Methylosarcina fibrata AML-C10: one gene and its partner. The protein of the gene in region 1 binds, or shares a complex with, the protein of each later gene. Links are inferred from orthologs where the notes say so. Each region holds a gene or a part of one and is shown on either strand. Other genes may lie near its edges.

Region 1 (11,167 bases):
CTTGCCGGAACAGGTCTCGCCGCCCACCGACAGCAATCCGACGCTATGGCTCTTGTGGACGCTTTTGCTTTCGATCGGGCTGCCTTTTTTTGTGGTCTCGACGACTGCGCCGCTGATGCAGAAATGGTTCGCCGGCGTCGGCCACCATACCAGTCACGACCCTTATTATCTGTACGCAGCCAGCAATGCCGGCAGTTTGATTGCTCTGCTCAGCTATCCGTTTTTGCTGGAGCCTCATGTCGGCTTGGCCGAGCAGCAACAATACTGGAGCATCGGTTATGTTCTGCTGGGCGTGCTGGTGGCGGGCTGTGCTTTTGTCTTGTGGAAATCGCAGCAAAAAGAAGCGGCAACCGAGGAAAGTGTTCTCGAAGACATCACGTTGCAGCCGGTCACCAAGTTGCACTGGCTGGCGCTGGCTTTCGTCCCTTCGAGCCTGCTGCTGGGACTGACCAATTTTATCAGTACCGACATTGCCTCCGTGCCTTTGTTGTGGATTATCCCGTTAACCTTGTATTTGTTGTCGTTCATTCTGGTTTTTTCCAAGTGGGGCGATCGCATTCATCCGGTTATGGTCTCCTTGCAGCCGATGGTGTTGCTGCCGTTCATCGCCTATTCGTTCATCAATCCGGCGGTACTTCCTTACTGGGTTGATTTGGGGCTGCATCTTACGGCGTTTTTCATTGCCGTGATGGTGTGTCACGGCGAGTTGGCCCGGCTTCGCCCCCATACCCGCTACTTGACGACTTTTTATCTCATCATGTCGTTTGCGGGCATGCTCGGCGGCATGTTCAATACGTTTGTGGCGCCTTTCGTATTTAACGGCGTCTATGAATATCCTATCATGATCGTTGCGGCGCTGTTGCTGCGTCCCGGACTGAAGTCGTCTGTCGAGTCCGGTAAACTGGGCTGGTTGCGGCAAGCGATCTTCCCGGCGGTGTTGCTGGTGATGGGGATGGCGATTTATGCCGGCATCGACAATTTGCCGGATTACCTGGATACGATCGGCGTCGGTTTGATCTTGCTGGCCGGTTTGTCTTATTCTTTTCGGGCCAAGCCTTTAACGCTGGCTTTGTTGAGCGGCATTCTCATTTTTTTCACGATGGCCCTGCATGGGCTCTTGTCCAATACGCTCTATCAGGAACGCACTTTTTTTGGCGTGCTGTCGGTACGGGAAAGCGTTTTGATCAACGAGCAAAACCGGCCGGAAAAATATCACGAGTTTTTCCACGGAACGACCAAGCACGGGGCTCAGCGCCTGGCGGCCGACGTGTCGCGTACTCCGTTGACTTATTTCAGCCGTCCGGGTCCTATCGGACAACTGTTCAGCGTGTTCGATAACAGCGACCGGAATTGGACCGTCGGCATTATCGGCCTGGGGGCGGGAACCCTGGCCTGCTATGCCAAGGAAGGGCAAAACTGGACGTTTTACGAGCTGGATCCGCTGGTGGTGGAGATTGCCGAGAATCCGGCTTATTTCAGCTACATCAGCCAGTGCAATCCGAAGGTCAACATGGTCGTCGGCGATGCCCGGCTGTCTCTGGAAAAGGAACCCGATCAAAAATTCGATCTCTATATTGTGGATGCTTTCAGCTCCGATTCGATCCCCATCCATTTGCTGACGCAGGAAGCCATTCGGCTTTACTTCAAGAAGCTGAAGCCGAACGGCATACTGGCGCTGCATATCACTAACCGGCATTTGGCTTTGAAAAAAGTATTGTCGGATCATGCCAAGCGGCTGGGCCTTTCGGCGCTGATTCAGGAATTTAAGCCGTCAACCGATATTCCGCTCGTCGTGGCAACGGACTGGGTGGTGATGGCGGCCAAGCCGGAAACGTTGGAGTCCTTGCGGACCAGTAACCTGGGAGAGTGGCAAAAGTTGCCGCTTTATTTCGATTTGAAACCTTGGACCGACGATTTCAGTAATATTGTTACTATCTGGAAATAAAGGAGAGCGTCATGAGCCAATCCCCCATTTCGTGCGAGCTTCATGATTATATTGAAATAGCCTGCATGCACCGGTATCAGATAAAAATCAAATTGAAGGGCGGTCGAGTCGTAACGGGAGTGGCGGTCGACACGTCGGTTACCGCCGAAAAGAAGGAGTGTCTGGTGATCGAAAACGGAGAAAGGCAGTCGATTGAATTGACTCAGATAGCCAGAATTGAGGCTTTGTCACCCGATGCCGTTTTTAAGGAAATCGACTTCTAGAAAACTCTGCCTGCACAATTCGATTGTAGTCACGTAAGGTATTTTCTGGAGAATTTACATCCGGTCTTCGGAACTTCTCCGGAATTTCGAGTTATACGCTGAGGTTGAATAAACTCACCTGAGCCGTGCCAATGACGAAATTAACGGGCGTGGCCGGCAGGGAGGGAGGGTTCCGATAAATAAATCGAACTCCTCCGCCACGTTGTAAAATTTCTTTTTCCGGGTTGGTTGTCGGCATTGCTTCTGCCGTTGGTTTTCGTCCATGGGAGGGGTAAACTCAGGCTCCGTTTGGCTTGATTCAAGGATAAAGAATCTTTTAAAGCCCTTCGATGCCGGATATTCCGACCAATGTCCAATTGTCAAAGTCCATGGCTCCTTCCTGATTTTCGCCTTCATCATAGGTAATGCGGCACAGATATTTTTGAGCAGTGCCGCCTCCGCCCGATTTGTCGCCGATCGTGATTTCGGCATTTACCATAAATTGATAATTGCCGAGGCTCCAGACTTTTAGAGGTTTTTCGGCAAATTCAACCGATTGGTCGGAGTCAAGCTCGGATTTGATATAGTTGTTGCAATGCATGAAAGCGATATCGCCCAGCTCTGTGGAGATGGGTAATTGGCTGCCTTGATCTTTGGTGTCGACAAGAAAGGCGTCTGACTTGATCACGTCATTCACCAGAGGCATGATCACCTTGTTCTGGAAGAAAATGAGCAGGCCAAGTCCGACAATCAGTACAAGCAGGCTGTATTTTTTAAGAAAATTTTTCATGGATGTCAGGGGTTGATCGAATAGTTCAGGTGGGGCAATTGTAACAGAAATCATGGTTTTAAAGGCATGTGATTTTATGGGTGGCAAGGGGCCTATTGCCAAAATCCGCTTAAGACTATTTTTGGACTTGACAAGGGGGTGCGAGCTGGTAAACTGTGGTTTCATCAAATTGACTTGATGCATTCGATTATTTTTTTAAATAAGAAGAGTGGGAACAGGGATCAGTAATAAAAAAAGACTCCCGGTCGACGTCGGCTGGGGATTTGATAATTTTTAGGAGGTAGAAATGGCAGCTACAACTGAATCAGTGAAAGCTGATGCTGCGGAAGCACCGCTGTTAAATAAAAGAAATCTGTTCCTGGGCGTAGCACTGTATAACGTGTTTTATGCATGGGTTCGCTGGTACGAAGGTGTTTATGGCTGGTCCGCTGGTCTTGACTCATTCGCGCCAGAATTTGAAACGTACTGGATGAACTTCCTGTACATCGAGTTCGTTCTGGAAGTATCGACTGCAGGTATTCTGTGGGGCTACATCTGGAAAACTCGTGACCGTAAAGTTATGTCGATCACTCCAAGAGAAGAGTTGAGAAGACACTTCACGCACTGGATCTGGCTGGTTTGCTACAGCGTTGCAATTTACTTCGGCGCTAGCTACTTCACAGAGCAAGATGGTACATGGCATCAAACGATCGTTCGCGATACCGACTTCACTCCAAGTCACATTATCGAGTTCTATCTGAGCTATCCTATCTACATCATCACCGGTGGTGCGTCTTATCTTTACGCTAAAACCAGACTGCCAACCTATCAGCAAGGTCACTCCATTGCTTACATGGTTGCCATTGTAGGTCCTTTCATGATTCTGCCAAACGTTGGTTTGAACGAATGGGGTCATACTTTCTGGTTTATGGAAGAGTTGTTCGTTGCTCCTTTGCACTACGGCTTCGTATTCTTCGGATGGGCTGCTTTGGGTGTATTGGGTGTACTGAACATCGAAGTTTCGGCACTTTCAAAACTTCTGAAAAAAGACCTGGCTTAATATTAGCCTGAGCTTGTAATAACTATCTCCTAGCTGTTTCGTCACCAAGTTGTTGGCGAAACAGCATAGAGAAAGATAGTAAATAAAAATAATTTTAAATCCTTTAGGAGGTAAGCTAATGAGCGCATCTCAATCAGCTGTACGTTCACGCGCGGAAGCAGTTAAAGTTTCTCGCACGTTCGATTGGCTAATCTGTTTTGCTTTGTTCTTCACCATTCTCGGTGGCTATCACGTTCACTTCATGTTGACTGGTGGTGACTGGGATTTCTGGACAGACTGGAAAGACCGTCGTCTTTGGGTAACCGTGTTGCCTATCGTTGGTATTACATTCCCAGCGGCTGTTCAAGCAGTTCTGTGGTGGCGTTACCGTCTGCCATTCGGCGCAATACTGGCCGTTCTGGGCCTGTTGTTCGGCGAATGGGTCAACAGATACTTCAACTTCTGGGGATGGACTTACTTCCCAGTTAACTTTGTATTCCCATCACAATTCGTTCCAGGCGCTATCGTTCTGGACGTAATTCTGATGTTGTCTAACAGCATGCAGTTGACTGCCGTTATCGGTGGTTTGGCTTACGGTTTGCTGTTCTATCCAGGCAACTGGCCAGTCATCGCTCCATTGCACGTGCCTGTTGAATACAACGGCATGGTAATGACTCTGGCTGACTTGCAAGGTTACCACTACGTAAGAACTGGTACCCCTGAGTACATCCGGATGGTTGAAAAAGGTACACTGAGAACTTTCGGTAAAGACGTTGCTCCAGTATCTGCGTTCTTCTCTGGTTTCGTGAGTATCATTATCTACTTCTTGTGGCATTTCTTCGGAAGATGGTTCGGACAACAAACATTCACTCAACAAACCTAGTCGCTTGTTGAAAGAGTTTGTATCTGAATAAAAATAATGACTAGCAGAAATAAAACTGCTGGATACTCTAGAAACTATAGATTCTCTATTAATAGAGGAGGATATATGAAATTGATAAAAGACAAAGTGGCAAAATTATCCTTTGTCGCACTGCTGTTGACTGTTACGGCAGCGATGTTCTACACGCCAACTGCATCAGCTCATGGTGAAAAATCGCAAGCGGCATTCATGCGTATGCGTACAATTCACTGGTACGATCTTAACTGGTCAAAAGAAGTATTGGCCGTTAACGATACAATGACAATTTCCGGTAAATTCCTGGTATTCGCAGGATGGCCTGAAACTGTTGACAAACCAGAAAGCGCATTCCTGAACATTGGTATTCCTGGACCAGTATTTATCCGTGCTGGATCTTGGATCGGTGGTCAATTGGTTCCTCGTTCCGTTAGTCTGGAATTGGGCGAAACTTATGAGTTCAAAGTATTGTTGAAAGCACGTCGTCCAGGTGACTGGCACGTTCACACTATGATGAACGTTGAAGGCGGTGGTCCAATCATTGGTCCAGGTAAATGGGTAACCATCACCGGTTCAATGAGCTCGTTCACCAACCCAATCACCACTTTGACCGGTCAAACAATCGACCTGGAAACTTACAACCTGAGCAACACCTATTTCTGGCATACTTTCTGGTATGCTATCGGTGTCGCTTGGATGGTTTACTGGATGCGTAAGCCAATGTTTGTTCCTCGCATGATTGCTGTTGACGCTGGCAAAGGTGATTCGTTGATCACTGGAACCGATAAAAAAGTTGCTCTGGCATTCGCTGCCGGTTCAATCGCTATCGTTGCATTCACAATGCAAAGCACCAACTCACAATACCCTGTAACAACTCCATTGCAAGCAGGCTTGTTGCGTGGCATGAAACCAATCGAAATGCCAACTCCGACTGTTAGCGTGAAAGTTGACGATGCTACCTATCGTGTACCAGGCCGTTCGATGAACATGACTCTGACCGTAACCAACAACGGTGATTCAGCAGTCCGTTTGGGTGAATTCAACACTGCTGGCGTTCGTTTCCTGGATGCCAACGTAACTGAAGACACCACCGGTTACCCAGATGACTTGTTGGCTCCAGAAGGTCTGACTGTTAGCGATAACAGCCCACTGGCTCCTGGTCAAACAAGAACCATCCAAGTAAACGCATCTGACGCAGCTTGGGAAGTATATCGTTTGGCTGACTTGATCTACGATCCAGACAGCCGTTTTGCTGGTTTGCTGTTCTTCCACGACGAAAATGGCAACAAGCAAGTCGTAACGATCGACGCTCCATTAATCCCAACATTCATCTAATGAGTGAATTAGCCTAATACTTGTTAAAAGGCTAATTGGGTAAACCCCCGCTTTCGAAAGAAGGCGGGGGTTTTTTATTTTATAGGGTTTGTTATTCTCTAAGATGTGATACTGAAAATTAAATTTTTTGAAAAGCGCGTCAAAAAATCAAAAATCGGGTTTTCGTGAAAAAACGGAAAGTGGGAAAAAAGCTCAATAAATAACAGCGCGCTTAATCGATTTTCAATCTGGAATTATTTCTAATTGCATCAGCCAATGAAGTCGTCATTTCAGAGCATAAGGCGCTTAGATGAGCCTTTATTTTGCATTCGGCTTCCATGTTGACTTGTCAGTCAATACAGTTTTTGCCGGTATTGAAGCGATGCCTGGAATTTCATATAGCTCAAGATAAGTTCTTAGCAGAAAGTCAGTTGGTATTGAGCGCCAAAACCAGCGGTAATTTCATCAATAGCTTGCTCAAGTTCAGATGGCGTAAACGATTTGAAAGGCAACCACTCGTATTTCATTTTGCGCCATAGCATTTCAATGCGGTTCAACTCAGGACTGTACGGGGGCAAAAAGTAAAAACGCATGCCTTTTTCTTCCAGTAAGTCCCAATAAGGCTTGAGTTTTTTGGCAGTATGAATCGAAGCATTATCCAAAATGACTACGAGCGGTTTTTTTATTCGCTCAATCAGCCCCATCAAAAAACCAAAGAACCACAAACCGTTTACGCTTTTCCACAATTTAGCCAGCATCAGTGCTCCCGAAGATCAAAGAGCGCCAATGACATTCAAACGTTGCCCCCGCTTTGCCGTGACGGCGTGGGTCTCACCACTTTTCGTCCAGGCCGAGCGATTAGGAGGTTGTGCTGAGAATCCTGCCTCATCCACGTAAGCCAATTCAATTTCACCCGCGTTCGCTTGCCGGATCAATCCGTTAATCTCGTGTTGGGCTTGTTCGAAGCGTTCGGGATCGCGCTTTTTTTTTTAAACTATAGCGCGTTCGTTTCCACACGTAGCCCAAGAGTTTGAGTTCAGTTCGCAAGGTCGTCGGTCCAATATGGACTTGATATTGCTCTGCTAAGCGCGTTAATAATTCTCGGGATGATAAAGCTTCGGCTTCAACCCATTGTCCTAATTGTTGCCGATGTTCATTGGTCAGTTTCGTCGGGGCGCCGCTTCGGGGCTGATCCGGTAAACTGGCTAAGCCTCGCTTCAACCATTTACGTCGCCGAATACGAACCGCTTCTCGACACAGATTCTGTTGCTCGGCCACTTCTTTAACGGTTTTTCCAGAGGCCAATAATAAAACCGTCTCGGCGCGCTCACGTTCACGCCAATCAGAGCTCTTCTTTATGACTGCCCGTAGACAATCACTTTCAATTTCCATTAACTCTACCCGTGCCAAATGATGTTCCTTAGCTGTATCCAAATACTCAATAGCATAACGCAAACGGACTTCTTGCGAAGCACTTACAATTATTGGTTTCAAAACTTGAAAAGCATCTACAGTCCATGCATCAAAGCGCTTCCAAATTGTTTTAACCAATATCTCTGATTTTGATAATCGGGCAGATGATGCGCAACTAGAGTCCAGAAATGGTGCGAATGATTTCTAAATTGAATATGACAAAGTTCATGAACGACAACGTACTCAAGAACAGGAAGAGGAGCCAGAATAAGAAGCCAGTTGATATTAATATCATTGTGAATACCGCAACTTCCCCACCGTGTTTTCTGGCTTTTTATGGAGATAGAGCGAGGAAAAAGATTTTTGTTTGGCGCGTGCTGCTGCACTATTAATTCCACTTGAAGTTTTAATTGCTGCTTCATCCAGACGGTCAAGGCTTGTCTAATCGCATGACTGGAAGATTCGTTTAAAAGGTATTCGGGAACCGATGCAATAAATTCATCCGCTAATTCGATTTTGACCTTTTTTAATTTTGACGGACGAACGACAAGGGGATAAAACACTCCTAAATAAGGAATGTTTACTCCATGATGATAGCTTTCTGGAGATAATCTGTTGTATTGCGATTTTTTGGATTCCAATTTTTTTAAAGCATTGGTAATCCATTGCTGTTGCGATAAAACAAATTGGTGCAGTTTATGTTCGGAAACATGGCGGGGAGCCACTACTTCAATTTTGCCCGGTGCGACGATTATTCTCGTTTTAATTGCACGTTCACTGCGGCGTATTTGATAGTGGAAAGGCAAAGAATTCAAGTATGACAATATGAAAAGTGGATAATGAAGCTGAAATTCCTACTTGTTGGCATCGATAAGATTGGAATAAAAACTAAAAACAAGAGATTTATTATAGCTGCGGAAAGAGAGTGTCAAAAAAACCGGTTCAGGGTAACGCCGATCAAATCAATAGAATTCCAGTAGGAAATTTCCATGCTTCTTATTATCATCAATGGCTCATCTAAGTCAACAGTTTTTCAATAAGTCATTAGCAAATAAAAAACTTTGTAATGGTCCCATTTATCATAATGGGAAGACCAAATAGGAGAATTAGGAAAAGCGATATCATTGCTTAAAAAGCTTGATCAATTTGCTTTGCAAGGATTTTCGAAAGGACGACTGGACTTCGGTAATCCCCTGTCTTTGCCAGGAGCTGAGAAGAAATTTATATTGTTAGATCTCGGCTTCTTCGAATATAAAAAACCCGCTTGGCTGTAATATACCAAGCGGGTTTTTGTTTTAAAGAAACGAGGCTTTAAGACGACTTACATCATGCCGCCCATGCCGCCCATTCCTCCCATACCGCCCATGCCGCCCATATCCGGCATGCCTGAGCCTTTGGTATCGGCTGGAGCGTCGGCTATCATGACTTCAGTGGTCAGCATCAGGCCGGCAACGGACGCTGCGTTTTGAAGCGCGGTGCGGGTTACTTTGGCCGGGTCCAGAATGCCCATTTCGATCATGTCGCCGTATTGACCGGTTGCCGCGTTATAACCAAAGCTGCCGCTCCCTTTCTTGACTTCGTTGAAGACCACGGAAGGCTCGTCGCCGGCGTTGGCAACGATTTGACGCAGAGGTTCTTCAATCGCACGGCGAAGAATATTAATGCCGACGGTTTGATCGTGGTTGGCGCCTTCCAGTTTTTCCAGTGCCGAGATGGCGCGAACCAGTGCGGTACCGCCGCCCGCTACGACGCCTTCTTCAACGGCTGCGCGGGTGGAATGCAGAGCATCTTCAACACGGGCCTTCTTTTCTTTCATTTCGATTTCAGTCGCTGCGCCGACTTTGATGACGGCAACGCCGCCTGCCAATTTGGCCAGGCGTTCCTGCAATTTTTCCTTGTCATAATCGGAAGTGGCTTCTTCGGCCTGGGCGCGAATTTGCGCGACTCGGCCTTTGATTTTATCTTCGGAGCCGGCGCCGTCGATGATGGTGGTATTGTCTTTGGTAATTTGCACCCGTTTGGCTGTGCCCAGTTGAGAAAGCTCGGCTTTTTCCAGAGTCAGGCCGACTTCTTCCGCAATGACGGTGCCGCCGGTCAGGACGGCGATGTCTTCCAGCATGGCTTTGCGGCGATCACCGAAACCGGGCGCCTTGACCGCTGCTACTTTCACAATGCCGCGAATTGTGTTGACAACCAGAGTGGCAAGAGCTTCGCCTTCCACGTCTTCGGCAACGATTAGCAGAGGGCGTCCCGATTTGGCGACTGCTTCCAGGACCGGCAACATTTCGCGAATATTCGAGATTTTCTTCTCATAAATCAGGATCAGAGGATCGTCCAGTTCGACGCTCATGCTGTCCTGTTTGTTGATGAAATAAGGAGACAGATAGCCGCGGTCGAATTGCATGCCTTCTACCACGTCCAGTTGGTTATCCAGGCCGGAGCCTTCTTCAACGGTGATCACGCCTTCCTTGCCGACTTTTTCCATGGCTTCAGCAATAATTTTCCCTACAGACTCGTCCGAGTTGGCCGAGATGGTGCCGACCTGAGCAATCGCTTTGTTGTCGGTGCATGGTGCAGCGGAAGCCACGATCGCATCGACGGCTTTGGCCACCGCCAAATCAATGCCGCGTTTCAGATCCATCGGATTCATGCCGGCGGCGACCGCTTTCAAACCTTCGTTAACGATGGATTGCGCCAAGACCGTCGCGGTGGTGGTGCCGTCTCCGGCGACATCGGAAGTGTGAGAGGCGACTTCTTTAACCATTTGAGCGCCCATGTTTTCGAATTTGTCTTTTAATTCGATTTCTTTTGCAACCGATACACCGTCTTTAGTAATGGTTGGAGCGCCGAAGCTTTTATCCAGAATTGCATTGCGACCTTTGGGGCCCAATGTGACTTTTACCGCATTTGCCAAAATATTCACGCCTCTGGCCATACGGCTGCGAGCGTCATCGCCAAAATATACGTCTTTTGCTGCCATTTTTATTCCCAACTATGTAAATAAGTGATTGTAGATAAGAGAACGTTTGGGTTTAACCCAAAATACCCATGATGTCGTCTTCTCTCATGACGATGAGTTCTTCACCGTCAACCTTGACTTCGTTACCAGAGTATTTACCGAAAAGCACTTTGTCGCCGACTTTGACCTGTAGTGGGCGAACCTGGCCGTTATCCAGTGCTTTGCCTTCGCCGACAGCCAGAACCACGCCCTGGCTTGGTTTTTCAGCCGCGGAACCAGGCAGGACAATACCGCCGGCGGAAGTCAGCTCTTCTTCAACGCGTTTGACTATCACTCTGTCGTGTAACGGACGTATTTTCATTCAATATCTCCTAACGTTAAAATTAAAAATTATTAGCACTCGCTAGTAATGAGTGCTAATGATAATCAGCTTTTGCAGTCTGTCAAGTTCTTTGGCATCATCCGCTTTTCAAGATTTAAAAAACGAAACAATGAACGACAATCAATTATTACGATACAGCCGCCAAATCATGCTGCCCCAGATCGATGTGGAAGGGCAGCAAAAATTGCTTTCCGCTCACGTACTTA
Region 2 (17,708 bases), 730 kb from region 1 along the record:
TTCAGGAAGGCAACATCGGTTTGATGAAAGCGGTGGATAAATTCGAATACCGCCGCGGCTACAAGTTTTCCACGTACGCAACCTGGTGGATTCGGCAGGCCATTACCCGTTCGATCGCCGATCAGGCCAGAACGATACGCATCCCGGTGCACATGATCGAAACGATCAACAAATTGAACCGGATATCCAGGCAGATCCTGCAGGAACTCGGACGGGAAGCGACTCCGGAAGAACTTGCGGTACGCATGGAAATGCCAGAAGACAAAGTGCGCAAGGTGTTGAAAATCGCAAAAGAACCGATTTCGATGGAAACTCCGATCGGCGACGACGAAGATTCGCATTTAGGTGATTTTATCGAAGATGCCAGGGTGCTATCTCCGGTTGAATCTGCTACAATTGCCGGCTTGCGGGAATCCACGCAGAACGTGTTGGCCGGTCTTACCGCAAGAGAAGCGAAAGTCTTGCGCATGCGTTTCGGCATCAACATGAACACCGACCATACTCTGGAAGAAGTCGGCAAACAGTTCGATGTCACCCGGGAAAGAATCCGTCAAATCGAAGCCAAGGCCCTGAGAAAGCTGAGGCACCCATCCAGATCGGAACAGCTTCGCTGCTTCCTGGACGGCGAATAAATAAACAGTCACAGGGGCCCTTAGCTCAGTTGGTTAGAGCGTCCGACTCATAATCGGCAGGTCGTAGGTTCAAGTCCTACAGGGCCCACCACTCATAGAAAGGCTGCCTTGGCAGCCTTTTATTTATTTGGGTTTTATACTAAATAGGCGATGTCATGAGCAATAATTTTATTTTTACCTCAGAATCAGTTTCGGAAGGGCATCCGGATAAAATTGCTGACCAAATTTCGGATGCGGTGCTGGACGCGTTGCTGGCCCAGGACCCGAAGTCGAGAGTGGCTTGCGAAACCCTGGTAAAAACCGGTATGGTGATCCTGGCCGGTGAAATTACCACGAACGCCTGGGTTGATACGGAAGAACTGGTGCGTAAAGTCGTTTGCGATATCGGCTATGACCACGGCGACATCGGTTTTGACGGGCAAAGCTGCGCGGTATTGAACGCCATCGGCAAACAGTCCTCCGACATCGCGATGGGCGTCGACGAATCCGAAAATCACGAGCAAGGCGCAGGCGACCAAGGCCTGATGTTCGGTTACGCCAGCAATGAAACCGACGTGTTGATGCCGGCCCCGATTACCTATTCCCATCTTCTGGTAAAACGCCAGGCCGAAGTACGCAAAAACAAAACGTTGTCCTGGCTGCGTCCGGACGCCAAAAGCCAGGTCACTTTCCGCTATGAAAATCACAAGCCGGTTGCGATAGACGCCGTCGTGCTGTCCACCCAGCACTCGCCCGAAATCAGCAATAAAGCCTTGCACGAAGCGGTCATGGATGAAATCATACTGCCTGTCCTGCCCAAGGAATGGCTGCACAAGGACACCAAATTTTACATCAATCCGACCGGCCAGTTCGTGATCGGCGGACCGGTCGGAGATTGCGGCCTGACCGGACGCAAAATCATCGTCGATACCTACGGCGGCATGGCCAGACACGGCGGCGGCGCTTTTTCGGGCAAGGATCCGTCGAAAGTCGACCGCTCCGCCGCCTATATGTGCCGGTACGTCGCCAAAAACATTGTCGCCGCCGGCCTGGCGGAGCGCTGCGAAATTCAGGTCTCCTATGCCATCGGCGTGGCGGAACCGACCTCAATCAGCATCGAAACCTTCGGCACCGGCAAAATCGCCGAAGACCGGCTGGTGCAGATCGTCAGAAACATTTTCGATCTCAGACCGAAAGGCCTGATCGCCATGCTGGGCCTGTTGAAGCCGATTTATCAACAGACTGCGGCCTACGGCCATTTCGGACGCAACGAGGATTCCTTCACCTGGGAAAGAACCGACAAAGTCGAGGCGCTGATCGAAGCCGCGGGCATTTAACCGGAACCGAAAACTCAGCATCATTTTCCGAGGACCGGACCATCGGCGGGCCCTGCCCGCTTGACTCCGGTTACATCATCTAGCAACAGGATACCAATCGTATGAGCCAACCCGATTACAAAGTAGCCGACATCAGTTTGGCGGAATGGGGCCGTAAAGAAATCAATATCGCCGAAACCGAAATGCCGGGGCTGATGGCCCTGCGCAAGGAATACGCCCGGGAGCAACCGCTGAAAGGAGCGCGGATCGCCGGCTGTCTGCACATGACCATTCAAACCGCGGTACTGATCGAAACCCTGGTCGCGTTAGGCGCCGAAGTCCGCTGGTCTTCCTGCAATATTTTCTCGACTCAAGATCATGCCGCGGCCGCGATCGCCGCAGCCGGCATTCCGGTGTTCGCCTGGAAAGGCGAAAACGAAGCCGAATTCGACTGGTGTATCGTACAGACCATCGAAGGCCCGAACGGCTGGCGCCCCAACATGATACTCGACGACGGCGGCGACCTGACCCACATGATGCACGTGAAATATCCTGAATTACTGAAGGATGTCAAGGGTTTGTCGGAAGAAACCACGACCGGTGTGCTTCGCCTCTACGAAATGATGGCCAAAGGCGAACTCAAGGTTCCGGCCTTCAACGTCAACGATTCGGTGACCAAATCCAAATTCGACAACTTGTACGGCTGCCGGGAATCGCTGGTGGACGGCATCAAACGCGCCACCGACGTCATGGTGGCCGGAAAAATCGCCGTGGTCTGCGGCTACGGCGACGTCGGCAAGGGCTGCGCCCAATCACTGCGTGGACTCGGCGCCACCGTCTGGGTAACCGAAATCGATCCCATCTGCGCCTTACAGGCGGCCATGGAAGGCTATCGCGTAGTGACGATGGAAGAAGCGGCGCCGATCGCCAACATCTTCGTTACCGCCACCGGCAACATTCGCGTCATTACCCACGAGCACATGCTGGCCATGAAAAACCAGGCCATCATCTGCAATATCGGCCATTTCGATTCCGAAATCGACATCGCATCGCTGCGCCGGTATCCCTGGGAAAACATCAAGCCGCAAGTCGACCACGTCCTTTTGCCCGGCGGCAAACGTTTGATTGTGTTGGCGGAAGGCCGCCTGGTAAATCTGGGCTGCGCAACCGGCCATCCCAGTTTCGTGATGTCGAATTCTTTCTGCAATCAGGTGCTGGCGCAAATAGAACTGTGGAAGAACGCAGACCAGTATGAAAACAAGGTCTACATTCTCCCGAAAAACCTGGACGAAAAAGTGGCGGCCCTGCACTTGCAGCAGCTCGGCGTGAGCCTGACCCGGCTGACCGAAGAACAGGCCCGCTACATCAACGTGCCTGTCGATGGACCTTATAAAGCGGATTATTATCGTTATTAACGGATACAAACCGGGCCGGGGACCGGTTAAAACGGTCCCTTTTCGCCAACTGAACTGCAATCTAGATCCATGCATCCTCCTTTTTTCAGCTTCGAGTTCTATCCGCCCAAAACGGAAGAAGGCGCCGCCAATTTGCGGGTGGTCCATCGCAAACTGGCGCTGCTGAATCCCGATTTTTTTTCGGTCACCTTCGGCGCCGGAGGATCCACCCGCGATAAAACCTTCGATACGGTCATCGATATCCAATCTATGGGGATTGCCGCCGCGCCTCATTTATCCTGCATCGCTTCCACCAGGGAAAATATCCGGTCGATGCTTAAAAGCTATCAGGAAAAAGGCATTTCCAAACTGGTCGCGTTGCGGGGAGATTTGCCGTCGGGCATGATGTCGGTCGGAGAATTCCGCTATGCCAATGAGCTGGTCGATTTCATCCGCAAGGAGACCGGCAATTACTTTCAGATCCATGTCGCGGCCTATCCGGAAGTCCATCCTCAGGCAGTGAGCGCCGATGCCGACTTCAGGAATTTTCGGCGCAAAGTCGAGGCCGGCGCCGACGCGGCCATTACCCAGTATTTTTATAATGCCGAAGCCTATTTTTATTTCCTGGACCGTTGCGAAAAAAGCGGTATAACGATACCTGTCGTTCCCGGCATCATGCCGATCACTCAATATGCCCAGTTGTTCCGTTTTTCCGAGATGTGCGGAGCCGATATACCGAGATGGCTGCGGAAAAGGCTGGAATGCCTCGGAGACGATCGCGAGTCGATTCAGGCATTCGGTCTGGAAGTGGTGACCCGGCTGTGCCAGCAACTACTCGATAACGGCGCGCCCGGCATTCATTTTTATACGATGAATCAATCCGCGCCGACCTTGAAGATCATCGAAAACTTACAGCTCCGCCGCCCGTCCCAAGGCTAGCCGTCCGGGACGGCGGCTTTGCCCTGTCCCGTTATCAACGGCCGGCTCACTGATGTTACCCGGCCGACAGCGTCATCGCCGTGGTTTCAGTCTGACGCGATTTACCGGCCAATCATCGTTCCTATTGTCAGAAAGCAAGCGAAATGCGGATTTCAAGATTATACATTCCCTTCCCTCTCTGGCCCGGCCGGAACATCGAACTGGACGATGACAGCGCTCATTACGTCAGAACGGTTCTGCGCCTGAAAAAGGATGCCGAAATCCTTCTGTTCAATGGCGAGGGTGGTGAATTCTTATCGATACTGCGCGAAGTCAGCCGGAACCGGGTAGAAATCCAGATCAACCGCCGGATCGAACGCAGCGCCGAATCGTCTCTGCAGATCTTTCTGGGCCTGGGCATTTCGCGCGGCGACAGAATGGACTGGTCGGTACAAAAAGCCGTGGAGCTGGGGGTTAACCGCATTACGCCGATCCTGACCGAACGCTGCCTGGTGCAGTTCAAAGGCGAAAAAAAGCCGCAGCGCCTGCTGCACTGGCAAAAAATCATTCAGCATGCAGCCGAGCAAAGCGGACGAACTCGCCTGCCCGAGCTTCAGCCAATCGCCACGATTCACGAATGGCTGGATCATCAGCAGGAACTTAAAATATTTTTGGACCCACATGCGTCCGCCTCATTGGCCGATCTCGGCCCGAGACCTTCGCAGGTGACCCTGCTTACGGGTCCCGAAGGCGGCTTCTCCGATCATGAACGGTCCCGGGCGGAAGCGGCTGGATTCATTCCGGTACGCCTCGGCGTCCGGATACTTAGAACGGAAACCGCGTCGCTGGCCGCGCTGTCCGCAGTACAAACGCTGTGGGGCGATTTCGGGACAATGGAGGAATAACAACGATGAGATCGCTCATGGCGGCCTTGATCCCGCTGGCGGTTCTGCTCGCCGCTTCCTCGGCGGCCTGCGTGGCGGGCTACTTTATCATACAGGGCCTGGGCGATGCTTTCCCGTTCCGTAAAGTCATCTCGAAAATCACCCAGTTGCTTCTTGTGCTCAGCATTTTTCCGGCGATGGCCTGGTTGCGATTAAAGAAGGAAGATCTGGGCTTTGCCGGCAAAAAACTGTTTTTCAAACAACTGGCACAGGGCTTTGCGCTCGGCCTGGCAACGTTGTTGCCGGTGCTGACGGTCGAGTATGCGCTGGGGATCCATGTCTTTGACGAGTCCAAACACTGGACTTTTGCTTTGGCCGTTCAAAAAATCGGCATCTCCCTGGCTCTGGCTTTGCTCATTTCATTGATCGAAGAGCCGATTTTTCGGGGAATCCTGCTTGCCGGATTAATGAAGAAACTGCCCGTTTTCGGCGCCGTCCTCGTCAGCTCCGGCTACTACGCCGCGCTCCATTTTTTAGATAGTCATACGGAAATCCCTCTCCAGGAATTGGACGTTTTCAGCGGCTTCACTCTGCTTGGAGAAGCGTTTGCCAATCTGCTGAATCCTTCCATTTATTCCGCTTTTTTCGCGCTGCTGACGGTCGGTATTTTCCTGTGCCTGCTCCGCACTCATTTCCATGCCGGCCTGGCCATGTGTATCGGTTGCCACGCCGCCTGGGTATGGCAGATAAAAATGTTCAAAAGCCTGTTCAATCTCGATTTCAAGTCGAAATTCATCCATTGGGTCAGTTCTTACGACGGCGTCATCGGCCCGCTGGTGACCGTATGGCTCCTGTTGGCCGTAATAGTTTATTTCGTTTATCGCCATTCTACCCGGCACTCATCCGGCCTGAGGCAACAGGCGGAAAAAAGATAGGCGGAAAGAAATCGAGCCAGACGGACTTCCTTTTACGATCCGCTCGAAGCAAGGCCATCCAGCCGCCATTGACTCATAGGCATTACAATAGGACACTCAAACGGATCGTTCTCACTTGTTGGAGCCATTGACATGACCCTCCTTTCTTCCACGATTGACTGCATCGTTTTCGATCTTGGCCGCGTCCTGATCGATCTGGATTTTGAGCTCGCATTCGAGTATTGGGCAACCGCCTCGGGACAGGAACTGACCGAGATCCGAAGCCGTTTTGCGCTGGACGACGCTTACTGCGCGCAGGAACGCGGCGAAATCGAGGCCTCGGACTATTTTTCCCATCTTAGAAAAACCCTCGGCCTCGATCTTTCCGACGAGGAATTCCTTTTCGGCTGGAATTCGATCTTTCTGGAGCCCGTGAGCGGGATTGAGCCCCTGCTGAATGAACTGAAGCCGCTGAAACCTCTGCACGTCTTTTCGAACACCAATGCAGCGCATCAGGAATTCTGGTCGCAGCGCTACGCCGACCTTCTGGCTCCTTTTCAGCAGATTGTCTGCTCCCATGAGCTGGGCGCGAGAAAGCCCGGCGTTGAAGCTTTCCTCCAGCTCGCAGGGCAACTGTCGTCGTCGCCCGGCAGAATGCTCTTTTTCGACGATCTTCCGGAAAACGTCGACGGCGCCAGGTCGGCCGGCCTTCAGGCCCATTGCGTCCGCTCGGCCGGCGAAATCCGCCGGATCCTCGCGGCCGATTACTTGTTGCCGATCGATGGACTCAATCCTTGAGCCTTGCAGCCTTTTGCCGTAAAACGGAAAGAACTAACCAGGATACGAAACCCAATCCGGCCAGTTCAGCGTAGCGCCATCGCAACGGGCATCGAGCGTCTTTTGAATCAGTCTCAGCACGTCTTCGGGTCGGCCTTCGATGCCCCACGCCCTGACTTCGGGCACGGCCGCCCGGGCTGCCCGGACGGCCTCGGGAGTGACCGAATCTGCGTGTGGACACAATTGAAATAAATCAAGCTCGTCAGATCGGCTCAGGATCTCCCGGCCCAAATTATTGACCAACCAACCCAGGCGCTGCCCGGAAGAAAGCCGCCGAATCTCTTTCAACGCCTCGAAGGAAAACCCGGTGACGATGACCTGCTCCTGCAACCCGAACCGGTCGACCAGACGGCAGACCCGCTGCGGCAGTTCCGGGGATCGGCCTTTGATTTCGATGTGATAAGTGACGCGGCTGCCGTATCGTTCAAACAGATTCTCCAGCCTCGGCATTCTTTCGTTGGAGTACAAGAAGGGCGAAAACCAGGAGCCCATGTCCAGCGCTTCCAGCTCCTCCCAGCTCATCGATTCGACGAGTCCCGGATAACCGTAGCGCTCCAGGGACAAATCATGGCAAACGACCACTCGCCTGTCCAAAGAGAGTTGCACGTCCAGCTCGATTTCCCGAACGCCCATGTCGACGGCCAGTTGAAAAGCGGCCAGAGTGTTTTCCGGAGCATAAGCCGACGCGCCCCGGTGCGCGATAATCCGGAAAGGAGGATTAACGAGAAAAGGTAATTTCATTTGCCTGCTCCAATGAAGCTTACCGCCGAAAAATGCCGGATATAAACCTGATATAATAGCCGCATTTTACCGAAACCGGGCTATTGCCCTTGACTGCATCAACCCCTTTCCGTCCGGGCGACCGGACGAAAGCCACGACCACAGGAACCCAACCCACATGATCCGTTTTCCAGCCGAATGGGAAAAACAATCCGCCGTACTGATCGCCTGGCCTCATTCGACCGGCGATTTCAGCAATCGTCTCGAATCCGTCGAGCACTCCTACCGTTTTATCGCGGAAACCGTCAGCCGCTACCAGCGCTTGCTGATCGTCTGCCGGGACGACGTCCATCAACGCCATATCGAGAAACTGGTTGCCGTAAACGATAATATCGATTTTATCCAGGCTCCCGTCAACGACATCTGGGTCCGGGATACCGTTTTTTTGACCGTAGAAGAAGACGGCGAACCGATGCTGCTGAATTTCCGCTTCAACGGTTGGGGCGGAAAGTACCCTCATGAGGACGACGATGCGCTGAATCGAAGATTGTCGACGGCCGGGCCGTTCCAAGGCCTTCGCAGCCGCGACGTCGATTTCATCCTCGAAGGCGGCAGTGTCGAAAGCGACGGCATCGATACGATCATGACGACGCGGCAATGCCTGTTGAATCCGAACAGAAACCGGGGTCTCAGCCAGTCCGACATCGAACGCCAACTGAGCCATCATTTCGGTGCGTCCCGATTTTTCTGGATAGATCAGCCCAATCTGAGCGGCGACGATACCGACGCTCATATCGATACCCTGGCCCGCTTTTGCTCGGCCGACACCATCGCCTATACGGCCTGCGAAGACTCTGCCGATCCGCATTACGAAAGCCTCAAGGTCATGGCAGCGCAACTGGAATCGCTGAGGACGCAAGGCGGAAATCCCTATCGTTTAATTCCGTTGCCTTTGCCCAGACTGATCTTCGACGAAGAAGGCTGCCCTCTGCCCGCCAACTATTCGAATTTTCTGATTATTAACGAGGCCGTCATGGTGCCCGTCTACGACGATCCCATGGACGCCGTCGCGCTGGAGCGTTTGCAGCGCTGTTTTCCGGACCGCAAGATCATTGCGACGCCCTGCCGTCCGCTGGTGCACCAGTACGGCAGCCTGCACTGCATGACCATGCAGTTTCCGCAAGCGGCGTTAAAGACGGCCGAGTAATCGAGGCACGCGTGAGTCCTGGAGTTTTCTCCGAACCGTCAGCGTGCCGAACGAGATGAACAATTATCAGGAGCCGAAGTCCAATTCGGTTGTGAATGACGCTTGCCGGCAACAGGCCATCATGCCTTCCCGAACGATTTGAGGACAGCAGCCATGAATAAACATTTGCAGTATGTCAGAGAATTCAGAGAGACCTTTTCGTTGCCTCAGGCGGCTTTCGGAACGGCAGGACACTTGTCCGACATGGACGTCGTCATGCGCCAGGCCTGGCTGATGGAAGCCGGCAGCGGCGTCTTGCGCGCCTTGAAAAAAGGCGACATGGGCGAAATACTGGGGCGTTTGACCGGCCTGGCGTATTGCTCGCTGAACGCCGTCGCGATACAGGGCGAGGATGTGATCGACCAACCCGTCCTCTGGCATCACGAAGGTTCCGTGCTGTCTGTGATGCGGCTGTTGTCCGAGAAAATCCATGGTTGCACCTCGGGCAAGACCGTCGACTATTCGGCGCTTTATTGTGCCTGCGCTCATCTGGCCCGGGGTTTTCTTAACGCCGATTTCGACAAGGCCTTGCAGATGTTCCACACCCACCACATGGACCGCTGCAAACAATACGGCGCGGATTTCGAGAAGGACGGCGAATTGATCCGCGACCGGGGCGTGGATTTAAGCGATTGCCTCTACGAATGAAGGAGATCCCGATCCTGCTCTGTTCAATCGGAAGGATCGGCCTCATTCGCACAAAAGATCACCCGGCCGTCCTGTAAGGTGTGAGTCACCCGGCCTTTTAAGGTTTGCCGCCAGAAGGGCGTATTGACTCCCCGGCTTTTCCAGTTGTCTTTATTCACCTGCCAAGTCCGTTCCGGATCGAAGATGCAGACGTCCGCAGAATACCCCTGAGTCAGAGAACCGCTCTCAAGACGCAGAATTTCGGCGGGCTTTGCCGTCAGCGCCGCAATACCCTGCGGCAGAGTGATCACCTGTTCGTCCACCAGCTTGAGCATCAACGGCAACAGCGTTTCCAGCGAGGAAACGCCGGGCTCGGTCTCGGGAAAGGCGCCCAGTTTGGCATCGAGATCGTGCGGCTGATGATCCGAGCAGATAGCATCGACCGTGCCGCCGCTAAGGCCTCGTCTAAGATACTGTTTATCCTCTTCGGTGCGAAACGGCGGCAAGACATGGTAGGCGCTGTCGAAAGGAACCACGTCGTGCTCGGTCAGGTGCAACTGATGGACGGCAACGTCCGCACTCACCTTGAGTCCGTACTTTTTGGCCTGCTGGATTTTGATGACCGACCCTTTGCAGCTCAACTGGCCGAAATGCACGCGGCACCCGGTCAGTTCGGCCAGTTCGAGGCACTGGGCCAGCGCCACGGTCTCGGCAGCCGAAGGAATGCTGGGCAAGCCATAACGGGTCGCCACCTCGCCTTCATGGGCGCAGCCTTGGTTGCTCAACCAGAAATCATTGGGCCTGAACATCAAGAGCAGCTCATGACTGGCCGCGTATTCCATGGCACGCCTTAACGTCAGCAGATTTTTCACCGGTTCGTTGGCATTGCCGACGGCAATGCAGCCGGCCTGCTTGAGCGACAGCATCGAGCTTAATTCCGTCCCTTCCAGTTTCCGCGTCAGCGCCGCGATCGGATAAATTTTCGGATACCCTGTCTTTTCGGCGAGTTCCTTGACCAGTTCGGCCACGGCCGGCGTATCGATGACCGGATGGGTATCGGGATGCAGGCACATCGCGGTCACGCCGGCGCCGGCGGCGGCAGCGGTCTCGCTTTTGAAAGTCGCTTTACGGCTTTGCCCCGGCTGGCGCAGACGGGTGCTCAAATCGATGAAGCCGGGACAGACGATCCGCCCCGACGCATCAATCACCCGATCCGGTACGAATCCTTCGGGCTGATTGTCGATCGCGGCGATTTTGCCGTCGGCAATAAAAACCGAGCCGATGCGGTCTATTGCGTTGGCCGGATCGACGATTCTGCCGCCTTTAATCAGTATTCTGCTCAACCTGCGGCTCCTTGCGGCTGCATCGCCATGGCCATGATCGCCATGCGGATGGCAATGCCGTTGCTGACCTGTTGCAGGATGACCGAGCGCGGCCCGTCGGCCACCTTCGAATCGATCTCGATGCCGCGATTGATCGGCCCCGGATGCATGACGATGGCGTCCGGCTTGGCCAGGCTCAATTTATCTTCGGTCAGTCCGAAGCACTGGAAATACTCGCTTTCGCTCGGCAGCAGAGCGGAGTTCATCCGCTCTTTCTGAAGACGCAGCATGATGATGACGTCGATGTCCTTCAATCCTTCGGTCAGGTTATGGAACACGGTCACGCCCAATTTTTCGACTTGAGCGGGCAACAGCGTTTTCGGGGCGATCACCCGGACTTCGGCGGCACCCAGGGTATTGAGCGCCAGAATTTCAGAGCGAGCCACCCGAGAATGCAGAATATCGCCGATGATCGCGACTCTCAGCGAGGAAAACTCCTTCTTGATCTGCCGGATCGTAAACATGTCCAGCATGGCCTGGGTCGGATGAGCATGCTGCCCGTCGCCGGCATTGATCACGCTGATGTGCGGCGCTGCTTGCCGGGCAATGAAATGCGCGGCGCCGCTGACGGCATGACGGACGACGAACATGTCGACGAACATGGCTTCCAGGTTGCGGATGGTATCGAGCAGACTTTCCCCTTTCGAGGTGGCCGAAGTCGCGATGTTGATGTTCAGCACGTCGGCCGACAGGCGCTTGGCCGCCAGCTCGAACGTAGTTCGGGTGCGCGTGCTGTTTTCGAAGAAAAGATTGACGATCGTTTTTCCTCGCAACAACGGTACTTTTTTGACCTGTTGATCGCTCATGCCGACGAAGGACTCGGCCATGTCCAGAATTTCGGTCAACAGACTTTTGTTCAACCCTTCGATGGTCAGAAAATGTTTTAATTTTCCCTCGGAGGACAACTGCAGATTTTCGGTCATCGTTTTAGGCAACTCCGGTCACCGATTCCAAATGAAGCCTTAAAGGCTCGGGTCCCGTCAGCTTGATGCGCTGGCCTGCCCGCAAGGCAATATGGGCGCCGACGCAATCGGGGGCCAGCGGGATCTGTCTGCCGTCCCGCTCGATCAAAACCGCCAGGACCACCTGATTGGGGCGGCCGTAATCAAAAATTTCGTTCAGGGCGGCGCGTATGGTCCGCCCGGTATGAAACACATCGTCGACCAGAATAACGTCCCGGCCTTCGATGTGAGTCGGCAATTGGCTCGGCTTTACCTTGGGATGAACCCCGATCTGGGAATAGTCGTCCCGGTAAAAGGAAATGTCCAGCAGCCCCAAAGGTTCACGAATGCCGAGACGCCGATGCATTTCTTCGGCGATCCAGACGCCGCCGGTACGTATCCCGATAAGGAGAGGATCGGTCAGTTTTCTTTCGGCGATAATCCGGCTTAGCCCGTCTTCCAGTTTATCCAGCAGGGCGGGTATGTCATTGTGCATTAGAGTCATCGGTTCGTTCTATGGTGATTGAGCCAGGCTTGCAATATGAGCTGCGCCGCCAATTGATCCTGGACCCGCCAGAGCGTGGTGGCGCTGACCCCAAGATCATCGTAAAGTAATTGTTTGGCCTCAAAGGTCGAAAGAGTTTCGTCCTGTTGATAAACCGGAAGATGAAAACGGCCTTCCAGTTGTCGGCAAAATTTGAGCATGCGCGGCGTTACCGGATTGTCCGTACCGTCGCTCTGCCTGGAAATACCAACCACCAACCCGGCCGGATGCCACTGTGAGATGAGTTGGCCGATGCGTTGCCAGTCCGGATTTTGCTTCATTGCCGGAATGGTTTCAAGAAGGCTTGCGGTGCCGGTCATGCTCTGGCCGACGGCAATCCCTATTTTTTTGATGCCGAAGTCGAATCCCAGATACGTATCGTCACTGAACCTGGCGGCTAACGGATCGGATTTGGCGAAGACGGGGCTCGAATCGTTGCCGGGCTTCAGTTTGATGCTAGCCATGACCCGCCGGCGAAGTGAGCTCTCTGATATTGATGCCGATTTGACTGGCCGCTTCCGTCCAGCGCCGATTGATCGGCGTATCGAACAGGACCTGTTTGGTAAAGGGCGTATTCAACCAGGAATTTTCCAGCATTTCCCGCTCCAGTTGTCCGCCGCTCCAGCCGGCGTAGCCTAACGCCACCAGAAACTGCTCCGGCCCCTCACCGACGGCGATTGCTTCTATCACGTCACGCGACGTTGTCAACGAAATCGAATCCGAAACGGCCATCGTCGCGTCCCACCGGCCACCCGCCGTATGAATCACGAAGCCTCTGTCCTGCTGCACCGGTCCGCCGGCAAAAACGGCGATCTGGGCGGCCGTTGCGGACGTCACCCGGATATCCATTTGCTTGAATATTTCGCCCAGCTTCATGCCTGCCAGGCGGTTGATGACAATGCCTAACGCGCCTTCCTCATTGTGCTGGCACACATAGGTCACCGTATGGAAAAAATTCGAGTCGACCAGATTGGGCATGGCGACGATATATTGATTGTTTAAATAAGTAGTTCCGTTCATAGGCCTAAGTATTAACCGTAATGATGGACTATGCAAATTTATCGAGCCGACATCCCGGACTCGTCGGAAAACTTCCAGACGCGGGTAATGACCAGCACATTGAGTTCTTTCTGCAATTCCAACGGCAGCGGCGCAAAAGGCGCACTCATTCTGACGATATTTTTAGCCGCTTCGTCCAGTTCCGGAATGCCCGAAGATTTCCTGATGCGCATGCTGTAAATGCTGCCGTCCATTTTAATGCCGACGTCCATCGACAAGGTCGCGGCAAAGTTCTTCTTCGCCGCCGCTTCGGGATAATTTCTATTGCCCATCCGCTCCACTTTCTCTTCCCAGTCCTTCAGATACTGAGCCGCAAGATATTTATGCGCGGACACCATATTGACAGATTTTATCTTGCTTTGATCCCCGCTCAACTGACTGTGCCGGATTTCGGTTCCCAACTGAGTGATTTGCTGCTGAAGCAACTCCCGCGATAAACGCGGCGGCGCAGCCACCCGCTGTTCTTCCGCCGCCCGCTCATCGGCAATCTTGTCGTCCGGCGCCGCAACGATCGGCTTCTCGGCTTTTTTACGGGTCAGTACTTTTTCCGGTGATTTAGGTTTGCTTTCTTTCGGCGCCATCTTTTCTGCAGGCTGTGGACGGCTGACGCTCTCGCCGGCGATCTGCTGCTGCGGCGGCTGCGGCTTGGCAGGTTGCTCTCCCGCGCCTATCTGATTTTCCTGAGCCAGAGTTTCTGCATTTTTCGGAGCTTTTTTGGCGGGCGTGTTGACAATGGTAATCTCTATCGAACGATTGAACTTTTCAGATTCGGGCACGGCAAAATTCACGCCGAAAATAACGCCGACGTGAACAACCGCGGCAATAAACAACCAGAGCAGCAACGCATCGTTGCTGGGCAGGGCACGGGATTCGAGCAGGACTGGGTTCGGCATGTCAGACAATCGTTTGTTCGATATGGTCCATCAAAAGACCGGCGATATTGAGTCCGAACTGACGGTCGAGCTCTTGCACGCAGGTGGGACTGGTCACGTTGATTTCGGTCAGCGTATCGCCGATGACGTCAAGCCCGGCAAATACCAGGCCTTTTTCCCGCAAGGTGGGACCTACCTGATTAGCGATCCACCAGTCTCTCTCGGTCAGTTCCCGGCCTTCGGCACGTCCGCCTGCGGCGAGATTTCCCCTTGTTTCTCCCTGGGCGGGAATGCGCGCCAGCGCATAAGGCACGGCTTCGCCGTTGACCATCAAAATGCGCTTGTCGCCGTCCTTGATCTCGGGCAGATATTTTTGCGCCATGACGTAGCGGCTGTTGTACTGGGTCATCGTTTCGAGAATGACGCTCAGATTCGGGTCGCCCTGCCGCAAATGAAAAATGGAGGTGCCGCCCATGCCGTCGAGAGGCTTTAGTATAATTTCACCCTGCTCCTGCAAAAAATGCCTGATTCGGGCCGGCTCCCGCGCTACCAGGGTTTCGGCGCAGCATTGCGGAAACCAGGCCGTAAATAACTTTTCGTTGGCATCGCGCAGGGACTGCGGTTTATTGACCACATACACGCCCAGACTTTCGGCGCGCTCCAACAGGTAAGTGGCATAAATGTATTCCTGATCGAAAGGCGGATCCTTGCGCATCAGAATAACGTCCAATTGATCCAGCGGAATGTCCTGCTCCCCGTCAAAGCGGTACCAGCTATGTTCATCCCGCTGCACGTTCACGAGGCGGGTACGGGCATAAGCCCTGCCGTTTCTTAAATAAAGATCATTGAGCTCCATGTAATGAAGCTCCCAGCCTCTGGCCTGAGCTTCGAGCAGCATGGCGAAACTGGTGTCTTTCTTGATGTTGATATGGCCTATGAAGTCCATCACCATACCGAGTTTGATAGGCATGAGTCTCTCGTATTGTTTCGATAGTTTAAATTTGTCCTACGCAGTGCGGTTTTTCTTCCGTACTGAGAGGCAGGATGAAATGCAGTCTCGTTCGGGTGAAGCGAATTGCACAGCCTTCAAGGTGAGGCCTGGCTGGACGGCATAACTGCCTCTTCGAATTTGTCTTGTTGAAACCGGCGACTTGCCGGCATCGGTTTTTGTAGGTCAGAAGCTTGTTTCACAGTGGGATTCCGGCAAAATCCGAAGGCAATAAAACGACTTCCGCCCGCCGATTATATTGCAAAGCGGGCATCGAATCCTTCTTCACCTTATCGGTGCACCCAGGAGTTCATATTTTAATTGTTTTATTTTATAATTTGTCATTTACCTTGAAAAGATTTTTTGGTATAAAGTTCGGCTATCTTTTGAATTAGGCACACTAAGAGGTTAATCATGTCCAGAGTATGTCAGGTAACCGGGAAACAACCCGTTACCGGTAACAATGTATCCCACGCCAACAATAAAACCAACCGACGTTTCTTGCCGAACCTTCAGCATCACAGATTCTGGGTGGAAAGCGAAAATCGTTGGGTGCGCCTTCGGGTTTCCACCAAAGGCATGCGCATCATCGACAAAAAAGGCATCGATGCCGTACTGGCGGATTTGCGTAAACGCGGCGATAAAGTATAAGGGGAATTAAAATGCGCGATAAAATTAAATTAGTTTCTACCGAAGGCACCGGTCATTTCTATACGACCACAAAAAACAAAAGAACCATGCCGGAAAAGATGGAGATCAAAAAATTCGATCCTGTCGCCCGCAAGCATGTTATCTATAAAGAAGCCAAAATCAAATAACTTTCATTTAAATTTTACGACTTCTTTAACATTGCCTGAAAACCACGGCTTCGATCGGCTGTGGTTTTACAAGCAATTGCTTCCGTTTCTTTATAATCCGGCAAGCGCAAATCGGCCCGGAATTTTTCTTACCGGCTTTCGGCCAAACGCGTCAGATCCGCCAACTTCTGACACACGATGCGGTATTCTTTCTCAAGATCGTCTTTTTCGGTTTTCAGTTTCTCATACTTTTCGTTCAGCAACTGCCCGGTTCTTCTCAGCGCTTCATTTTCCGATTTAAGAAATTTTATTTGCTCTTCCCAAGAGCTGTTTTCGTCGCCGGCAGAAGGATGATCCGCCAATTCCGCACGGTCTTCCGGATGCTCGGGCTCATGTAATTTGACCATCGTCTCAATTCCGTCGTCGATGGCGAACTGCGCGGCTTCACGAGCCAGACTCTGCGGCACCGCTTCCATTCCTCCTTTGAGAATGAGCGCATTGAACTTGTTTTTCAGCAACAAAAAAGCGCCCGCTTCGCTGACCTTGCCGTCGGCGCATATGACGACGACCGGCTTGTCCCGGCTTAGCGTCTTAAGCTGCATTCTCAAGGAAAAAAAAGGGTAATTGACCGTGCCTTCCAGATGCCGTTTTTCATACTCGTCCGGAGCACGAATATCCATCAGAATTCCTCCCTGTTTGGAAACGGTTTCCAGATCCTTGTATTCGATAAATTTTAACGAAGGTTCCTTTATTAAAGAGATGAATTGCTGCTTGCTCAAACGGAGCAAACTGAGATCGGTCAACGCGGTAACCGTTACCGTTCGGAGACCGCCGGTAAGCAGGGAGTCTTCTCCAAACGTATCGCCCTTATCCATCATTCCCAATTTGATTTCTTTGGCGCTGGCGGAAGGCTTCCGACTGATCAGACATTGTCCGCTCTTTATTAAATAGTAATAATCCCCGATGGCGCCCTGTTCGATAACGGTCGCACCTTTCTCGTACTCGACAAGCTCCAATCCCATCAAAATCTTTTGTAAATTGGCAGGCGGAAGACGTTGAAATATGGGTAATTTCAATAATGCTGTCATCCAGTCGTCGCTGCTGTCGTCGGACTCATCAACGCTCATAAAACTCGTTTCCTCTTTATACTCAAAGGGAGGCAAATTGATCACCTTCGCGGCCTCAAGCCGCAAAAAACGAACGGTTCCCTTTGCCACTGCATCTATTTTTCTTGGAATCTGGTGCGCCAGAGCAAATCTGGCTGCCTCGGTATCGGCAACGATTGTCTCTACGACAAGATCGTCCGCCTGAAGAACCACTTCTCCGCTTAAAAGATAGATCAAATTACTGTCGACCTCTCCCCTTTTAAACAAAAGGCCATCCGTAACTTCTTCAATGACCATCTCCGTACATAAGGCATTGAACGAAGAAGCCGGCATCGTTACAAACGGGACGAACTTTCGGATAAGTCGTCCTTCTTCAGAAAGAATATCGACAGACATTAAAGTATTTAAGCAGAAAAACCCTAAAATAATAGTCCATAAACTGCCTATTGTTTGAATTGCTTGAACTCATGCACGTCTTGTTATTAAACATTTTTGTCCTTATATTGTCTATCGCTGCTACTCATATCAACCATGGAACATCCTAATGGACAT

The links.
Region 2: the proteins of groL (region 1) and metK are in contact, whole or in part, in a cryo-EM structure (PDB 8P4O), measured with the Escherichia coli proteins. The link is inferred for Methylosarcina fibrata AML-C10 from one-to-one orthologs.

Annotation. Positions count from the first base shown.
Region 1 is NZ_KB889965.1:3,877,468-3,888,634, forward strand. Bases 8,272-11,167 are described here. They hold groL (chaperonin GroEL), read right to left. Parts: upstream 10,601-11,167; coding sequence 8,942-10,600; downstream 8,272-8,941. Other genes in these bases: A3OW_RS0118175 (M48 family metallopeptidase), read right to left, coding at 8,272-8,435; A3OW_RS0118190 (co-chaperone GroES), read right to left, coding at 10,653-10,940; A3OW_RS0118195 (HesA/MoeB/ThiF family protein), read left to right, coding at 11,071-11,167. Outside these bases: A3OW_RS0118140 (spermidine synthase), read left to right, coding at 1-1,945; A3OW_RS0118145 (Rho-binding antiterminator), read left to right, coding at 1,957-2,208; A3OW_RS0118150 (hypothetical protein), read right to left, coding at 2,525-3,142; bacterial ammonia monooxygenase, subunit AmoC, read left to right, coding at 3,264-4,016; bacterial ammonia monooxygenase, subunit AmoA, read left to right, coding at 4,135-4,878; bacterial ammonia monooxygenase, subunit AmoB, read left to right, coding at 4,984-6,228; A3OW_RS26090 (transposase), read right to left, coding at 6,624-6,965; A3OW_RS27330 (helix-turn-helix domain-containing protein), read right to left, coding at 7,147-7,758; more of A3OW_RS0118175, read right to left, coding at 7,716-8,271.
Region 2 is NZ_KB889965.1:4,597,346-4,615,053, reverse strand. What follows is about bases 1-2,867. They hold metK (methionine adenosyltransferase), read left to right. Parts: upstream 1-787; coding sequence 788-1,948; downstream 1,949-2,867. Other genes in these bases: ahcY (adenosylhomocysteinase), read left to right, coding at 2,050-2,867; rpoD (RNA polymerase sigma factor RpoD), read left to right, coding at 1-632. In the rest of the region: more of ahcY, read left to right, coding at 2,868-3,342; metF (methylenetetrahydrofolate reductase [NAD(P)H]), read left to right, coding at 3,412-4,260; A3OW_RS0121845 (16S rRNA (uracil(1498)-N(3))-methyltransferase), read left to right, coding at 4,404-5,144; A3OW_RS0121840 (CPBP family glutamic-type intramembrane protease), read left to right, coding at 5,150-6,058; A3OW_RS25640 (HAD-IA family hydrolase), read left to right, coding at 6,191-6,835; A3OW_RS26670 (glycerophosphodiester phosphodiesterase), read right to left, coding at 6,869-7,615; A3OW_RS0121825 (agmatine deiminase family protein), read left to right, coding at 7,773-8,801; A3OW_RS0121820 (nucleoside triphosphate pyrophosphohydrolase family protein), read left to right, coding at 8,955-9,488; A3OW_RS0121815 (dihydroorotase), read right to left, coding at 9,512-10,810; A3OW_RS0121810 (aspartate carbamoyltransferase catalytic subunit), read right to left, coding at 10,807-11,772; bifunctional pyr operon transcriptional regulator/uracil phosphoribosyltransferase PyrR, read right to left, coding at 11,777-12,295; Holliday junction resolvase RuvX, read right to left, coding at 12,292-12,798; A3OW_RS0121795 (YqgE/AlgH family protein), read right to left, coding at 12,791-13,354; A3OW_RS0121790 (TonB family protein), read right to left, coding at 13,393-14,286; gshB (glutathione synthase), read right to left, coding at 14,288-15,235; and more genes. UniProt on the Escherichia coli protein: Catalyzes the formation of S-adenosylmethionine (AdoMet) from methionine and ATP.